DNA from 2 places in the Leeia sp. genome. Region 1 is predicted to be linked to the other one. Evidence: predicted binding sites of a transcription regulator. Region 1 holds the regulator's gene; the other holds the start of a gene.
What was found. The regulator sigma-54, encoded in region 1, starts transcription at its own class of promoters, with help from an activator protein. The targets are predictions, from matches to a motif close to CTGGCACGCTTCATGCTT.

Region 1 (7,626 bases):
CGCAAGATCACCTTGAAACATCATGTGAGGGCAAATTATGTACAAGCGAAGTAAGGGGTGGCTGGCGTCCGCCTGTGGCCTGATGTTGCTGTCGCTATGGGCGCACGCCGAGACGGCTGACCGGGACAAACCCATCAATATCCAGGCAGATACCGTGACGCTGGACATGAACAAGGGTACCCGGCAGTTTATTGGCAATGTCCTGATCGTGCAGGGCACCCTGCGGGTGCAGGCCGAGCGGATTGATGTGACCACCAATGATGTGGGCGACATGAAAGCCGTTGGCGTGGGCCGGCCGGTGCAGTTCCGCCAGAAGCAGGACAATGTGGATGAGTATGTGGAAGGGTATGGCGACCGGATGGAGTACGACAGCGCCAAGAACCAGCTGCAACTGCTGGGCAACGCCCGGGTGAAGCGGGGGCTGGATGAGGTGAAAGGGTCCAGCATCTTTTATGACTCGGTCACGCAGCAATATTCCGTCAAAGGCGGCGCCAGTACCACCACCAGCCCTGAAGGGGGCGGCCGGGTCACGGTGACCATTACGCCGAAGCCGCGCCCCGCTGCGCCAGCTGCGACCCCGACGCCCGCTCCGGCACCCCAATGACAGCCGGGCGCAGGGGCCCGCATACTGGTATGATGATTTCATGAGCAAGCTGCGCGCAGAACAATTGCAGAAACGCTACCGCGGACGCACCGTGGTGCATGATGTCAGCCTCTCGGTAGAGAGTGGCGAGGTGGTCGGTCTGCTGGGCCCCAATGGGGCAGGCAAAACCACCAGCTTCTACATGATCATCGGTCTGGTGCCCGCCAATGGCGGGGCGGTGTATCTGGACGACAAGGACATGCGCCACTGGCCGATTCACCGCCGGGCGCGTGCCGGGCTGGGCTATTTGCCGCAGGAGGCTTCCATTTTCCGCCGCATGACGGTGGCGGAAAACGTGCTGTCCATTCTGGAGCTGCACGAGCCCAACGAAAAGAAGCGTATGGCACGGCTGGAAACCCTGCTTGGCGAGCTGCACGTGACCCACTTGCGTGACCAGATGCCACAGAGCCTGTCAGGGGGGGAGCGCCGACGGGTGGAGATCGTGCGGGCACTGGCCAGCAACCCCAAGTTCATCTTGCTGGATGAGCCGTTCAACGGTGTGGACCCGATCGCCGTGGCCGATGTGCAGCGGATGATCGGTTTTCTCAAGGATCGCGGCATTGGCGTGCTGATCACCGACCACAAGGTGCGTGAAACGCTGGATATCTGCGACCGGGCCTATATCATCGCCGAAGGCAAGGTGCTGGCCGATGGTCACCCGGAGCAGCTGGTTGCCAATGAGGCGGTCCGCAAGGTGTATCTGGGTGAAAGCTTCACCCTGTAGCGGGCAGCAATGAAACCGACCCTGCAACTCAAGCTGTCACAACAGCTGACCCTGACACCGCAGCTGCAACAGGCCATCCGCTTGCTGCAGCTCTCCACGCTGGACATGCAGCAGGAGCTCGATCAGTTCATCGAACTCAACCCGATGCTGGAACGGGCTGATGGGCCGGATGATGTTGCGGAGCCTGTGGCGGAAGGCGATTCGGTCGAGCTGAATGACGCCTGGCAAGCCGCAGGCGAGGCACTGGGCGAGCTGAGCTGGGCCGCTGCGGGCAATGGCAGCCCGGACGATGAGGATGAAGAGCGGGACTGGATGCAGCAAACGCCGGAGTCCATCTCCCTGCGCGAGCATCTGCTGGCCCAGCTGGGGGAGATGAAGCTGCCCCAGCGCGATGCAGTATTGGCCAGCCTGATCGTGGAGGCGCTGGATGAGGACGGCTACCTGCTGGGCGGGCTGGAGGAGCTGATCGACCTGGGTCCGGACGAATGGGAGGTCGACGAAGAGGAATGGCGCATCGCGCTGCGCTATGTGCAGCATTGTGAGCCCGCAGGAGTCGCCGCCCGCGCATTGCCTGAATGTCTGCAACTGCAACTGCTGCGTCTGCCGGATTCCGACGTACGGCAGATGGCCCTGACCTTGGTACTTGATCATCTGGACTTGCTAGGTGCGCGAGACTATACCAAACTGAAGAGACGGCTACAGTGCGATGACGACATGCTGCGGCAGGTGCAACAGCTGATCGGCAGCCTGGATCCGAAGCCGGGGCGCCCCTTTTCGACGGAGAAACCACGCTATGTGGTGCCGGATGTGGTGGTGGTCAAGCAAAAAGGTAAATGGGTGGCGCATTTGAATGCCGATGCCGTCCCCAAGCTGAAAGTGAACCAGTTGTACGCCAGTATCCTGACCCAACATCGCGGTGCCGACGGCAAGGGCTTGCAGGAGCAACTGCAGGAGGCGCGCTGGATGGTGAAAAACGTGCAGCAGCGTTTTGCCACCATTCTTCGGGTATCGCGAGCCATCGTTGAGCGGCAGTGGCGTTTCTTCGAGCATGGTGACGTGGGCATGGTCCCCTTGGTGCTGCGCGAGATTGCAGACGAGCTGGACTTGCACGAATCGACTGTCTCCCGTGTCACCAACCAGAAATATTTGCTGTCCCCCCGCGGAATTTTTGAACTCAAGTACTTCTTTGGCAGTCGATTAGAGACAGATACCGGTGGTGCCTGTTCGGCCACAGCCATACGGGCGCTGATCAAGCAATTGATACAAGCGGAGGACCCAGCCAGACCCTTGAGTGATAGTCAGTTGTCGGACATGTTGGCAAATCAGGGGGTAGTGGTTGCTCGCCGCACGGTGGCGAAATACCGTGAAGCGATGCACATTGCACCCGTCAATCTGCGCAAGGCGCTATAGGGCAGAGCCGGTTGAGCGGTGTCTGACCCGAGTTTTCCCCAGGAGGTAAACCATGAATCTGACCATGAGCGGACACCATCTTGAGATCACCCCGGCCATCCGGGAATACATGACCTCCAAGCTGACGCGGGTGACGCGCCACTTTGATCATGTGCTGGACGTGAATGTGATCATGTCGGTGGACAAACTGGTCCAGAAAGTGGAGGCCACGCTCCATGTGCGCGGTAACGACATCTTTGCCGAATCAAGCGACAGTGATCTGTACGCAGCCATTGACGCCCTGATCGACAAGCTGGACCGTCAGGTCCTGAAACACAAGGAAAAGCGGGCTGATCGTCGCCATGATGGCGGTTCGTTGAAGCATCTCCATGGTGAGGCGGCTGAATAAGCGTCGCGCCGAAGCGGTGCAAACAGGAGTACAATGCCACGGCGAGGCAGGGGTTCCCTGCCTCGCCGTTTTGTTTTGCACCGTACCCGAGGGGGATGCCCTCCCGAGGTGGAGCGTGCCGCCCACTGGCGAGCCTAATTCATGAGTTTTTTACACAAGATATTGCGTCCCGGCCATGTTGTGCTGGATCTGGATGTCAGCAGCAAGAAGCGGGTGTTTGAGCAGGTTGGCCTGCTGGCCGAGAATGACTACCAGATTGCCCGCAGCAAGGTGACAGACAGCCTGTTTGACCGGGAAAAACTGGGGTCAACCGGTCTTGGACAAGGTGTGGCCATTCCGCATGGACGGATCAAGGGTCTGAAAGAGGCGGTCGGCATTTTCGTGCGTCTGAAGGCGGCCATCCCGTTCGATGCTCCGGATGGCAAGCCGGTGCAACTGCTGTTTGTGCTGCTGGTGCCGGATCATGCCAGCGAGCTGCATTTGCAGATCCTGGGCGAGCTGGCTGAGCTGTTCTGTAGCCGTGCGCTGCGCGAGCAATTGCTGCAGTCGGCGGACCCGGACCAGGTTTACCGCATGCTCAGTGGACAGGAATGATCCATGCCTCGTATCAGCGTTGCCCAACTGTATGACGACAATCGTGAGAAGCTCGATCTCAGCTGGGTTGCGGGGCGCTCCGCCACCGATAGCAGCCTGTCGAATGACGACGTAGACCGTGCTTCGCTGGCCCTGGTAGGCCACCTGAACTTCATTCACCCCAACCGCATCCAGGTGCTGGGTCTGGCGGAGATGAACTATCTGCGCAGCTTGAACTTTCCCTCGCTGCATGCTTCCATTACCCGCTTGTTTGCCAACCCGATGGCGGCCATGATCGTCGCCAATGGCGAACAGGTACCGCCCATCCTGATCGAATTCTGCGAAAAGCATCAGATCCCGTTGCTGTCCTCCCCGGAGCACAGCCCCTACCTGATGGATGTCTTGCGGGCCTATCTGGCCAAAGCCCTGGCGGTGTCGACGACCCTGCACGGCGTATTCCTGGATGTGCTTGAAGTGGGTGTGCTGATCACCGGTGAATCGGCCATGGGCAAGAGCGAGCTGGCGCTGGATCTGATCAGTCGCGGCCATGGTCTGGTGGCGGATGACATTGTCGAGGTCTACCGGGTGGCGCCGGAGCTGCTGGAAGGGCGCTGCCCGCAGCTGCTCAAGGATTTTCTGGAGGTACGCGGTCTCGGCATCCTCAATATCCGTACCGTGTTTGGTGAAACCGCCATCCGCCCGCGCAAGACCCTCAAGCTGATCATCCATCTGCAAAAAGCCAGCGGTGAAAACCTGGCCGCGCTGGACCGGCTGGAAATGGACGCACAGACGCAGGATGTGCTGGATGTGCCGGTGCGCAAGGTGGTGCTGCCGGTGGCGGCCGGGCGTAACCTGGCGGTACTGGTGGAAACCGCCGTGCGTGCCTATATCCTGCAATTGCGGGGCATTGACAGCACCCGTGAATTCATCGAACGGCAGCAGCGCCTGCTGGAAGCGGGAGGGGAGTAAGCGTGGTCGAGCTGCAGAACAAGGACTTCCAGCTGGTACTGCTGTCTGGACTGTCAGGGTCCGGCAAGAGTGTGGCGCTGGCGGTGCTGGAGGACTCCGGTTACTACTGCATCGACAACCTGCCGGCGCATTTCCTGCCGCAAGTGGCCGAGTTTCTGGCGGCGCAAGGCTACCAGCGCGCCGCGATCAGCATTGATGTCCGCAGTGGCCACAGCGTCTCATCCCTGCCGCAATACTTGCAGGCTTTGCGTATCGGTGGGCTGGATGTGCGCCTGCTGTTTCTCGAGGCGCGCACGGAGACGTTGGTCAAACGCTTTTCGGAAACCCGGCGGCGGCACCCGCTGTCGGAAGGGCAGCGTACCGTGGCCGAGTGCATTGAACTGGAGCGCGAAGAGCTGTCTGATGTGGTGGATTTTGCCCACCACATTGACACCAGTGACATGCAGGCCAATACCTTGCGGGCCTGGATCAAGCTGCTGGTGGGCGTGTCGCGCAGCGAGCAGTTGACGCTGGTCTTCCAGTCCTTTGGCTTCAAACATGGTATTCCGCTGGATGCTGATCTGGTGTTCGATGCCCGCGCCTTGCCCAACCCGCATTACGATCCGCAATTGCGCCCGCTGACCGGCAAGGACCAGCCCGTCGCGGCGTTTCTGCAGGCCGCGCCTGCGGTGCAGACCATGTATGAAGACATCCGGTCGCTGGTCGAGAAATGGCTGCCCGCCTATCGTGAAGAGAATCGCAGCTACCTGACGGTGGCAGTGGGTTGTACCGGTGGTCAGCATCGCTCGGTCTATCTGGTGGAAATGCTGGGGGCCTGGTTCCGTGCCCAGCAGACCGTACTGGTGCGGCATCGGGAGCTGCACGATAGCCGTTTGCTCTAGGGGCCTGTGATGGTTGCCCATGGCTTGGCACGCTGCAAGACCCTGCTTACGGCCATGGTGCTGGCTGGACTGACGACTTCCGCCCAAGCGGCGGACTGGCAGCGGCTGCCGGTGGGGGGCGATACCGCGATACACAGTTTTGATGCCAGCAAGCTGGTGTTCGAGCTGGATGAGGTCAGCTACTGGCGGCGGGTGCAGTTTGCCACACCGGTGGAAACTGCCAAGGGCAGCGTGGTGACCGCCTTGTTTCGCGAGCGTATTCAGTGCAAGGTGCACACCATTCTGCAGCTGAACTGGCTGCTATATGATGGGCAAGGACGCTTGCTGGATCAATTGCCCGCCAGTGAAACCGATCCTCATCCGATTGTGCCGGATTCGATAGGGGATGCCTTTGCCGAGAAGCTGTGTCCGATGCGACCGGTCAGCCCCAACGCGCCGGGTGCCTCGGATGATACGGGGTTGACCGTGGTACCCCGCAAGCCCTTGACCCCGGTGCCTGCACCCAAAGCGCCCCTTGCGCCGAGCAAACCGCAACTGACACCTGCCAAACCGGCAACACCCCCTGCGCCTGCCCCGAATGGGGCCGATAACCTGATTGTGATTCCTGGCAATGGCGAACCCAAACCCTGACCCGCAGCCGCCCTATACCGTTTGTGTTGCGCTGACCGGTGCGTCCGGCATGCCGTATGCACTGCGACTGATTGAATGCCTGGCCGAGCTAAAGGTCCGCCAGTACGTCCTGACCTCACAGGCTGCCCAGGTGGTGCTGCGGCAAGAGCTGCCCGACCTGGCGGTCCCGGGGCGGGCTGCGGAGCTGGCGGACTGGCTGCGACAGCGCTATGCGGTAGATGAGGCCTTGCTGCAGGTCTTCGGGCGGGAGGAGTGGTTTGCCCCGGTGGCCAGTGGCTCCAACCCGGCGGACGCCATGGTGGTGTGCCCGTGCAGCATGGGCACACTGGCGGCCATTGCCATGGGCAGCAGTGATAACCTGATTGAACGTGCGGCGGATGTGATGATCAAGGAGCAGCGCAAGCTGATCCTGCTGCCACGTGAAGCGCCGCTCTCTGCCATTCATCTGGAAAACATGCTGAAGCTGGCGCGGCTGGGGGTGGTGATCATGCCACCGGCCCCGGGCTTCTACCATCATCCCAAAACGATTGAGGACCTGGTGGATTTCATGGTCGCCCGCCTGCTGGATCATATGGGCTTGTCTCACCCGATGATCCGCCGCTGGGGCCACTGACGACGGTGTGCTGGAGGTCGGCCACTCAGCGGGGGCTGCCGAGGTAGCCGCGCAGCTTGGCCTCAATGATGCGCGGGTTCTCGCCATTGGCAATGGCGCACAGCCCTTCAATATACATTTCCCGCTGTACGCTTTCTTCCTGCACCAGCTGCTTCAGTTTGTTGGCGATGGGCAGGAACAACAGGTTGGCCGAGCCGACGCCATAGATGGTCGCCACGAAGGCAACGGCAATGCCCGCGCCCAGTTTGGACGGGTCCGACAGGTTTTCCATCACGTGGATCAGGCCCATCACCGCGCCGAGAATGCCGATGGTCGGGGCATAGCCGCCCGCAGACTCCCACACCCGTGCTGCACGCTTGGCGTTGTCCTGCCGGGTTTCCAGCTCGATCCACAAGGTCGAGCGCAAGGCATTCGGCTCCACGCCGTCGACCAGCAGTTGCAGGCCTTTGCGGTTGAAATCATCCTTTTGGTCGGTGATGCGGGGTTCCAGTGCCAGCAGGCCGCCGCGACGTGCCAGCTGGCTCCAGGTCACCAGATTATTGAGCAGGGCAGGCAAATCGTACTGCGGTGGGCGTACGATCCAGCGCAGCATGCGCACGCCCTGCCAGAAAATGGGCAAGGGATATTGCAGCATCACGGCCCCGGTGGTGCCCCCCAGTACAATCAGAAAAGCGGTCAGCTGCAGCAAGGAGCCAATATGGCCGCCTTCGAGCAACTGGCCGCCCAGGATGGCGACAAAAGAGAGCAGGATGCCGGTGAGGCTGAGGTAGTCAAAGCGCATGGGGGGTCAGTTCC
Region 2 (7,626 bases), on a different contig from region 1:
CGAAGTCAATATCGCCATGGTTGGCAAATATGTTGACCTGGCGGACTCCTACAAGTCACTGACCGAAGCGCTGGTGCACGCGGGTATCCATAACCGCACCCGTATCCAGGTGCACTATGTGGATTCGGAAGAAATCGAGCGCGATGGTACCGATAGCCTGAAATCCATGGACGCCATTCTGGTGCCGGGTGGTTTTGGCAAGCGTGGTGTGGAAGGCAAGATCAAGGCAGTACAGTTTGCCCGTGAAAACAAGGTGCCGTATCTGGGCATCTGCTACGGCATGCAACTGGCGCTGATTGAGTTTGCTCGCCATGTAACCGGCTGGGATGGCGCGTCCTCCACCGAGTTTGATCTGGAAACCCCGTATCCGGTGGTAGCCCTGATCGACGAGTGGGTGAACCACGATGGCAAGATCGAGAAGCGGGACGAGAACTCCAACCTGGGCGGCACCATGCGCCTGGGTGGGCAGGAATTCGTGATGACGCCGGGTTCGCTGATCTCGAAGATTTACGGTGGCGAGCGTTATGTAGAGCGTCACCGCCATCGTTATGAAGTGAACAACCACTACCTGTCGCGTCTGGAAGCTGCGGGCCTCAAGGTGTCGGGCCGCTCGGCGGGCGCAGAGCAGCTGTGCGAAGTAGTCGAGCTGCCGGATCATCCGTGGTTTGTGGGGGTTCAGTTTCACCCGGAATTTACCTCCACGCCGCGCAATGGCCACCCGCTGTTCAGCGCCTACATCAAGGCGGCCGTGCAGTATCACGACGGCAAGAAGGGGTAAGCAGGCATGCAACTGTGCGGGTTTGAAGTCGGCCTCAACCAGCCGCTGTTCCTGATTGCTGGACCGTGTGTGATTGAAGGCGAGCAGTTTTCGATCGACGTCGCTGGCCAGCTGAAGGAAATTGCAGCAGCAGCAGGAGTGCCGTTCATTTTCAAGAGCTCCTTCGACAAGGCCAATCGCAGTTCCGGCCAGTCGTTCCGCGGCTATGGCATGGACGAAGGGCTGCGTATTCTCGCAGAGGTGCGCAAGCAAGTCGGTGTGCCGGTGCTGACCGATGTGCACGATACCTGGCAGATCGAGCCGGTGGCGGCGGTAGTGGATGTGCTGCAGACTCCGGCATTTCTCTGTCGCCAGACCGACTTTATCCAGGCCGTGGCCTGCGCGGGCAAGCCGGTGAACCTGAAGAAGGGCCAGTTTCTCGCGCCGTGGGACATGAAGAACGTGGTGGACAAGGCCAAGGCGGCCAATGGTGGCCTCGACAACATCATGGTATGTGAACGTGGCGCCTCGTTTGGCTACAATAACTTGGTATCCGACATGCGCAGCCTGGCTGTGATGCGTGAGACCCAATGCCCGGTGGTGTTCGATGCCACCCACTCGGTGCAGTTGCCGGGTGGGCAGGGCAGTAGCTCCGGCGGACAGCGTGAGCATGTGCCGGTGCTGGCCCGCGCAGCGGTGGCTGCCGGAGTCGCCGGGGTGTTCATGGAAACCCACCCGGATCCGGCGCAAGCCAAGTCAGACGGGCCGAATGCCTGGCCGCTCGGCAAGATGCGTGATTTGCTACAGACACTGGTGGCGCTGGATAAGGTCGTGAAATCAGCCCGCTGGTTTGAAAACGAGGTGTAATGCCATGGACGCCAAGCATCCGGAATTGACGGTAACCCGAAGCAGCAGCCGCCATGCTGCGGCCATCATGCTGCTGGGGGAGATGGAAGCTGAAATGACCGGACGCTATGGCGACTATGCCATCAGCCCGTTTCGCCTGGGAGATGTCGACAAACCGGGCAATGCACTTTATCTGGCCACCTGCGACCGTGCCTTGGCGGGCTGCGGTGCGCTGAAGCCGCTGGAAAGCGATACGGTGGAAATCAAGCGCATGTATGTGCGTGCTTCTTTCCGCCGCATGGGTGTGGCCCGCCGTCTGCTCGAAGAGCTGGAAGCGGCGGCCCGCAAGTTCGGCTATCGTCGTATCGTGCTGGAAACCGGTAACCGCCAGCCGGAAGCGGTGGGTCTGTATGAACGGGCGGGTTATTCGCGTATTGAGCCCTATGGCGAGTACGTCGACCAGCCACGCAGCCTATGTTTTGCCAAACTGCTCGTGAAATAAGGCCGTGAGTGCGGCATTTCCCCCTGTAACTGTTTTTTGATCATCTGTCACGAAGGGTAGCTAACTCATGAGTTCGATTGTTGATGTGGTCGCACGCGAAATTCTGGATTCTCGCGGCAATCCGACCGTGGAAGCCGATGTCTTGCTGGAAAGCGGTGTCATGGGCCGTGCCGCCGTGCCGAGTGGAGCCTCCACCGGTGAGAAGGAAGCGCTGGAGCTGCGCGATGGCGACAAATCCCGCTATCTGGGCAAGGGCGTGCTGAAGGCGGTAGAGCACGTCAACACCGAAATCTGCGAAGCCATCATTGGTCTGGACGCTTCGGAACAAAGCTTTATCGACCGCACCCTGCTGGAGCTGGATGGCACCGAAATGAAGGGTCGTCTGGGCGCCAACGCCATGTTGGCGGTGTCGATGGCCGTGGCCCGTGCTGCAGCCGAAGAGGCTGGTCTGCCGCTGTACCGCTATCTGGGCGGTGCCGGGACCATGACCCTGCCGGTGCCGATGATGAACGTGATCAACGGTGGCGCGCACGCCAACAACAATATCGACTTCCAGGAGTTCATGATTGTTCCGCTGGGTCGCCCGACCTTCCGCGAGGCGCTGCGTTGTGGCGCTGAAGTGTTCCACGCACTGAAGAAGCTGATTGGCGACAAGGGTATGTCCACCGCCGTGGGTGATGAAGGCGGTTTTGCACCTAACCTGAACAGCCACGAAGAAGCCATCGAGCTGATTCTGACGGCGATTTCCAATGCCGGGTACACCGCAGGCGAAGATGTGATGCTGGCGCTGGATTGTGCGGCCTCCGAGTTCTACAAGGATGGCATGTACGATATGGAAGGCAATGGCCTGAAGCTGACCACCCCGCAAATGGTGGATTACCTGGCCTCGCTGGTGGACAAGTATCCGATCATCAGTATCGAAGATGGCATGTCTGAGCACGACTGGGATGGTTGGGCGCTGCTGACCGAGCGTCTGGGCGACAATGTGCAGCTGGTGGGTGACGATGTATTCGTGACCAATCCGAAGATCCTGCAAGAGGGGATCAACCAGGGCATTGCCAACTCCATCCTGATCAAGGTCAATCAGATCGGTACCCTGTCGGAAACCCTGCAGGCCATCGAACTGGCCAAGCGGTCCAATTACACCTCGGTGGTGTCGCACCGCTCCGGTGAGACCGAGGACAGCACCATTGCTGATCTGGCAGTGGCCACCAACGCCATGCAGATCAAGACCGGCTCCTTGTCCCGCTCGGACCGCATGGCCAAGTACAATCAGCTGCTGCGCATCGAAGAAGAGCTGGGCGATATGGCTCGCTATGCTGGTCGCGATGCGTTCTATCACATCGCCTGAAGCCACACGGCTCCATGAAATGCGCCACCTTCGGGTGGCGTTTTTCATGGAGCTGAATGTATGATTAATGCTTATGGCATTTAAATGGATCGGGGAGAATCGCGCTGTGTTTAGAGGTGCACGCTGGGCTGTGGCGGCCCGGTTGGCAGGCAGGACTTGTCTGTTGCATTTCTCGAGCCCCACGCGTTGATGCGAAAGGCATGACAGTGCGTGACGGCATGTGTTAAAGTCCGGCGCAAATCGATTGATGAAGTTTTAAGCATGTTCCTGCGTGTCCTGAGCCTGGCCTTGGCCGTTCTGATCGTTGCCTTGCAGCAGCCCCTGTGGCTGGGCAAGGGCGGCTGGCTGATGGTCTGGAAGCAAGAGGCCGAGCTGGAAAAGGCGCAGGCACATAATGCGGCCTTACTGCGCCGCAATATGGCGCTGGAAGCCGAAGTGCTCGACCTCAAACAGGGCTTTGATGCCATCGAAGAACGTGCCCGTAATGAGCTGGGCATGGTTAAGCAGGATGAGCTGTTCATCCAGGTGCTCGATACCACCAATACCACGACAGCACCGGTGTCCTCCCCGGCGGATAACACGCCTGTCGTGCCACACTGAGCATACCGGTATTTCCCGCTGGCTGTTTGTTCGCCACCTTCCTACAATGGCAGGGTAGGGCCACCATGCTGGTGGCTACTGATCCTGTGACTTCTTCTGCACCGGACGACTTGTGGTCGGCCGGGTCATGACAGGTGCCGGCATGCCGCTGACCAATCCGACCGAAATCGCCCGCGAGACCCTGAAACAGTTGGCCATGAGCCGCCAGCTGCCCACGCCGGATAATTACCGTAAGGCCTATGCCCAGATCTCGGGCGATACACTGGAGACCGCCCATCCTGTTATCCAGTTGCTGACGGATGCTTTGCCCCAAGGCGGACGACCGCGTGTGGAGTTGCAGCGCCTGCAAAAGCAGCTGGATGACGCCCTCAAGGCGGAAGACTGGAACAGCTGGTCCAGGGTCGTGCTGGAATTGCTGTCTGGCGGCAGTGCTGATGCCGGGGAGCTGAGCCAGCCATGGGGTGAGGTGGTGCGTGAGCTGGTCCGGCAATGGGAGTTGCGACAGGTGAGCTGGACGCCCGCCCGCAAGAAGGAAGCGCTGGAGCGGGTGGTGATCAATTTTGGCGGCAACCCGGTACAGCTGAACGAGAAGTTGGCAGGGTTGATACGTGGCTGGCGTGACAACCTGCCGCCTGATGCTGACACCGTACTCAGTGGAGAGCTGGATGCCGATGGCCGCAGCGCTGCGGAGGAGCGTAACGGCGACAATGTGGATGGTGAAGTGTTCCAGGCATGGCGGGACTTGCTGGCCAGCACGCTCGAGTATGGCGTCGTCGCGCGCTTGCAGCACGCACCGGATTTGCTGGAAGAGGCCAGTGCCCTCAATGTTCGCCTGCGGGAAGTGGCCGACAGCCGGGCGTTGCAGGCTTTTTCGGTGCAAGCCAAGAAATTCTGGATCAAGTTGGAGCTGCGCAACGAGTCGGATCAAACCCTGATGCTGGGCTTGCAGCGCTTGCTGCGTTTGCTGGTCAGCAATATCGGCGAGCTGATGGCGGATGATGGCTGGATGCAGGGTCAGGTGGAAGTGATCAAGGCGGTGATTGATCAGCCGCTGGATAGCCGCTATCTGTATGAGATGGAGCAACGCCTTTCGGAGCTGATTTTCAAGCAGGGCCACCTCAAGCAAAGCCTGACTGAAGCCAAGCTGACCTTCAAGCACATGATCACCACCTTTATTGACCGCTTGGGAGTGATTGCGGAAAGCACGGGTGGCTATCACGACAAGATCGTGTCCTACTCCAGCCAGATCCAAAAAACGGATGATGTCACCCAGCTCAGCATCATCTTGGACAATTTGATGGAAGACACCCGCCACATGCAGGTGGACATGCTGCGCTCGCGTGACGACATGCGGCTGGCGCGGCAGGAGGCCGAAGCTGCTGAGAGCCGCATCAGTGAGCTGGAGCGCGAGATTGAGGCCATTTCAGCGCAAGTGAAGACCGATCAGCTGACCGGTACCCTCAACCGGCGTGGACTGGAGGAGGCCATGGCAACAGAGCTGGCGCGCGTGCGACGTGAGCAGGGTGCGTTGTCAGTGGCGTTGCTGGATATCGATAACTTCAAAAAGTTGAACGACAGCCTGGGGCATCAGGCGGGCGATGAAGCGCTGACCCACCTGTCGGCGGTGGTCAAGGATGTGTTGCGGCCTACCGATTACATCGCACGCTATGGTGGTGAGGAGTTTGTAGTATTGCTGCCCGGTACGGGAATGGCAGAAGCGATTCAGGTCATGCAGCGGGTGCAACGTGAGCTGACGCGACGTTTTTACCTGCACCGCAATGAGCGTGTGCTGATTACCTTCAGCTGCGGTGTGGCTGAGTACCAGGAAGACGAAAGCCAGCAGGATGTGCTGGCGCGTGCGGATGCAGCGATGTATCGCGCCAAGGTGAGCGGCAAGAACCGGGTCGAAGCGGCAGACTGAGCTTCCATGGGCGGCAAGCGTTGCCGCCCGAGTACCGCGGCTGCCGCCGCCCCGCGCTGCTGAGGCCGTGGTCATTGGGTGGCACACTTTCTGCTAGAGGTTATGGCAAGGAGCCCGCCATGATCCAGAACCTCGACAAACACTTCAATTTTCTGCAAACCGCGCTCAAGGCACGCGCCTCGCGGCAGGAGCTGCTGGGTGCCAATCTGGCCAACGCGGACACCCCCAATTACAAAGCAGTTGATGTGGATTTCCGCCAGGCGCTGCAAAACGCGCTGGCAGGAACGCAGCATGGTGCGCACATGCACCTTACTCACAGCCGTCATCTGGACGGGGCGCAAGCCGGCTTTTTGGACGCCGACGTCAAATACCGCAACCCGACCCAGCCCGCCATTGACGGCAACACGGTGGATGCGGAAGAGGAAATGGCACGCTTCTCGGAGAATGGGCTGCACTATCAGGCGCTGCTGACCTTCACCACAGGCCGCATCAGAACCTTGCAGCAAGCACTGTCGAACAACTAAGAAGGATTCGCTGACATGTCCATCATGGGAGTGTTTCAGATTGCCGGTTCTGCCATGACAGCCCAGTCGATGCGGCTCAATGTGGTGGCCAGTAATCTCGCCAACGTGGATTCGGCCACCAGCTCGACCGGACAGCCCTACAAGGCGCGGCAGGTGGTGTTTCAGGCGACACCGGTCAATGGCCTGAATGGCCCGGCACAAGGGGTGCGTGTCAGCCAGATTGTGGAAGACCCGTCGCCGCCACGCATGCTGTACGCACCGGATAACCCGCTGGCCGACGAAAAGGGCTATGTGCAGATGCCTAATGTGAGCGTGGTGGAAGAAATGGCCAACATGATTTCCGCCTCCCGGTCTTATCAGACCAATGCCGACATGATGAATACCGCCAAGACCCTGATGCTCAGGACTCTGGCACTGGGACAGTAAGGAGTACGTGCGATGGCAACCGTAGGCACCGTGGATGGCAGCAACAACAACCCGTTTGCTGAGTTTAATAATAGCGTGCAGGCAAGCAAGAAGGGTTCGGCCGGGATTGAGGATCGCTTCCTCAAGTTGCTGGTGACCCAGCTGCGCAATCAGGACCCGCTCAATCCGCTGGACAATGCGGCGACCACCAGCCAGATGGCGCAGATCAGTACGGTGACCGGCATTGAGAAGCTCAATACCGCCATCAGCAATATGGCGGCCTCATTTGCCGCCGCGCAGTCTTTCCAGGCAGCGACCCTGGTGGGGCGTTCGGTGCTCACTGATGGCAATACCCTGAATCTGGCCAGTGGCAAGGCCAATGCAGGCATGGAACTTGCTCAGGATGCAGACAAGGTCAAAGTCACCATCAAGGACAAAAACGGCAACGTGATGCAGGAAGTGAATCTGGGCGCTCAAAAGGCCGGGGTGATCAACTTCAGCTGGGACGGTGCCAAGGATGGTGGTGGTACGGCAGCAGATGGCGAGTACAAGTTCGAGATTGAAGCCACTGTCGCTGGCAAGAAAGTGGAAACCGCCGCCCTGACCGTCGGCAAGATTGAGAGTGTGACCTTTGGCGCCAATGGCATCATGGCCAAGGTGACCGGTGTAGGGCAAATCGGGCTGGGCGACATCCGGCAGATCATGTAAGCGGAGATAATC

Region 2: a site for sigma-54 is predicted at 6,056-6,073, ahead of flgB (flagellar basal body rod protein FlgB). Genes of this name have one in related genera too.

The regions. Positions count from the first base shown of each region.
Region 1 covers NZ_JAYREC010000007.1:108,080-115,705, forward strand. The annotation lists gene lptC (LPS export ABC transporter periplasmic protein LptC) at 1-54, shown strand, start outside; gene lptA (lipopolysaccharide transport periplasmic protein LptA) at 38-604, shown strand; gene lptB (LPS export ABC transporter ATP-binding protein) at 645-1,367, shown strand; gene ACE3O2_RS16605 (RNA polymerase factor sigma-54) at 1,377-2,777, shown strand; gene hpf (ribosome hibernation-promoting factor, HPF/YfiA family) at 2,830-3,165, shown strand; gene ACE3O2_RS16615 (PTS sugar transporter subunit IIA) at 3,307-3,759, shown strand; gene hprK (HPr(Ser) kinase/phosphatase) at 3,763-4,707, shown strand; gene rapZ (RNase adapter RapZ) at 4,710-5,588, shown strand; gene ACE3O2_RS16630 (surface-adhesin E family protein) at 5,598-6,218, shown strand; gene ACE3O2_RS16635 (flavin prenyltransferase UbiX) at 6,199-6,831, shown strand; gene ACE3O2_RS16640 (flagellar motor protein) at 6,857-7,612, opposite strand; gene ACE3O2_RS16645 (RNA polymerase sigma factor FliA) at 7,619-7,626, opposite strand, start outside.
Region 2 covers NZ_JAYREC010000005.1:49,685-57,310, reverse strand. The annotation lists gene ACE3O2_RS13155 (CTP synthase) at 1-778, shown strand, start outside; gene kdsA (3-deoxy-8-phosphooctulonate synthase) at 785-1,624, shown strand; gene ACE3O2_RS13145 (GNAT family N-acetyltransferase) at 1,629-2,105, shown strand; gene eno (phosphopyruvate hydratase) at 2,173-3,456, shown strand; gene ftsB (cell division protein FtsB) at 3,718-4,056, shown strand; gene ACE3O2_RS13130 (GGDEF domain-containing protein) at 4,199-5,977, shown strand; gene flgB (flagellar basal body rod protein FlgB) at 6,097-6,501, shown strand; gene flgC (flagellar basal body rod protein FlgC) at 6,517-6,927, shown strand; gene ACE3O2_RS13115 (flagellar hook assembly protein FlgD) at 6,940-7,614, shown strand.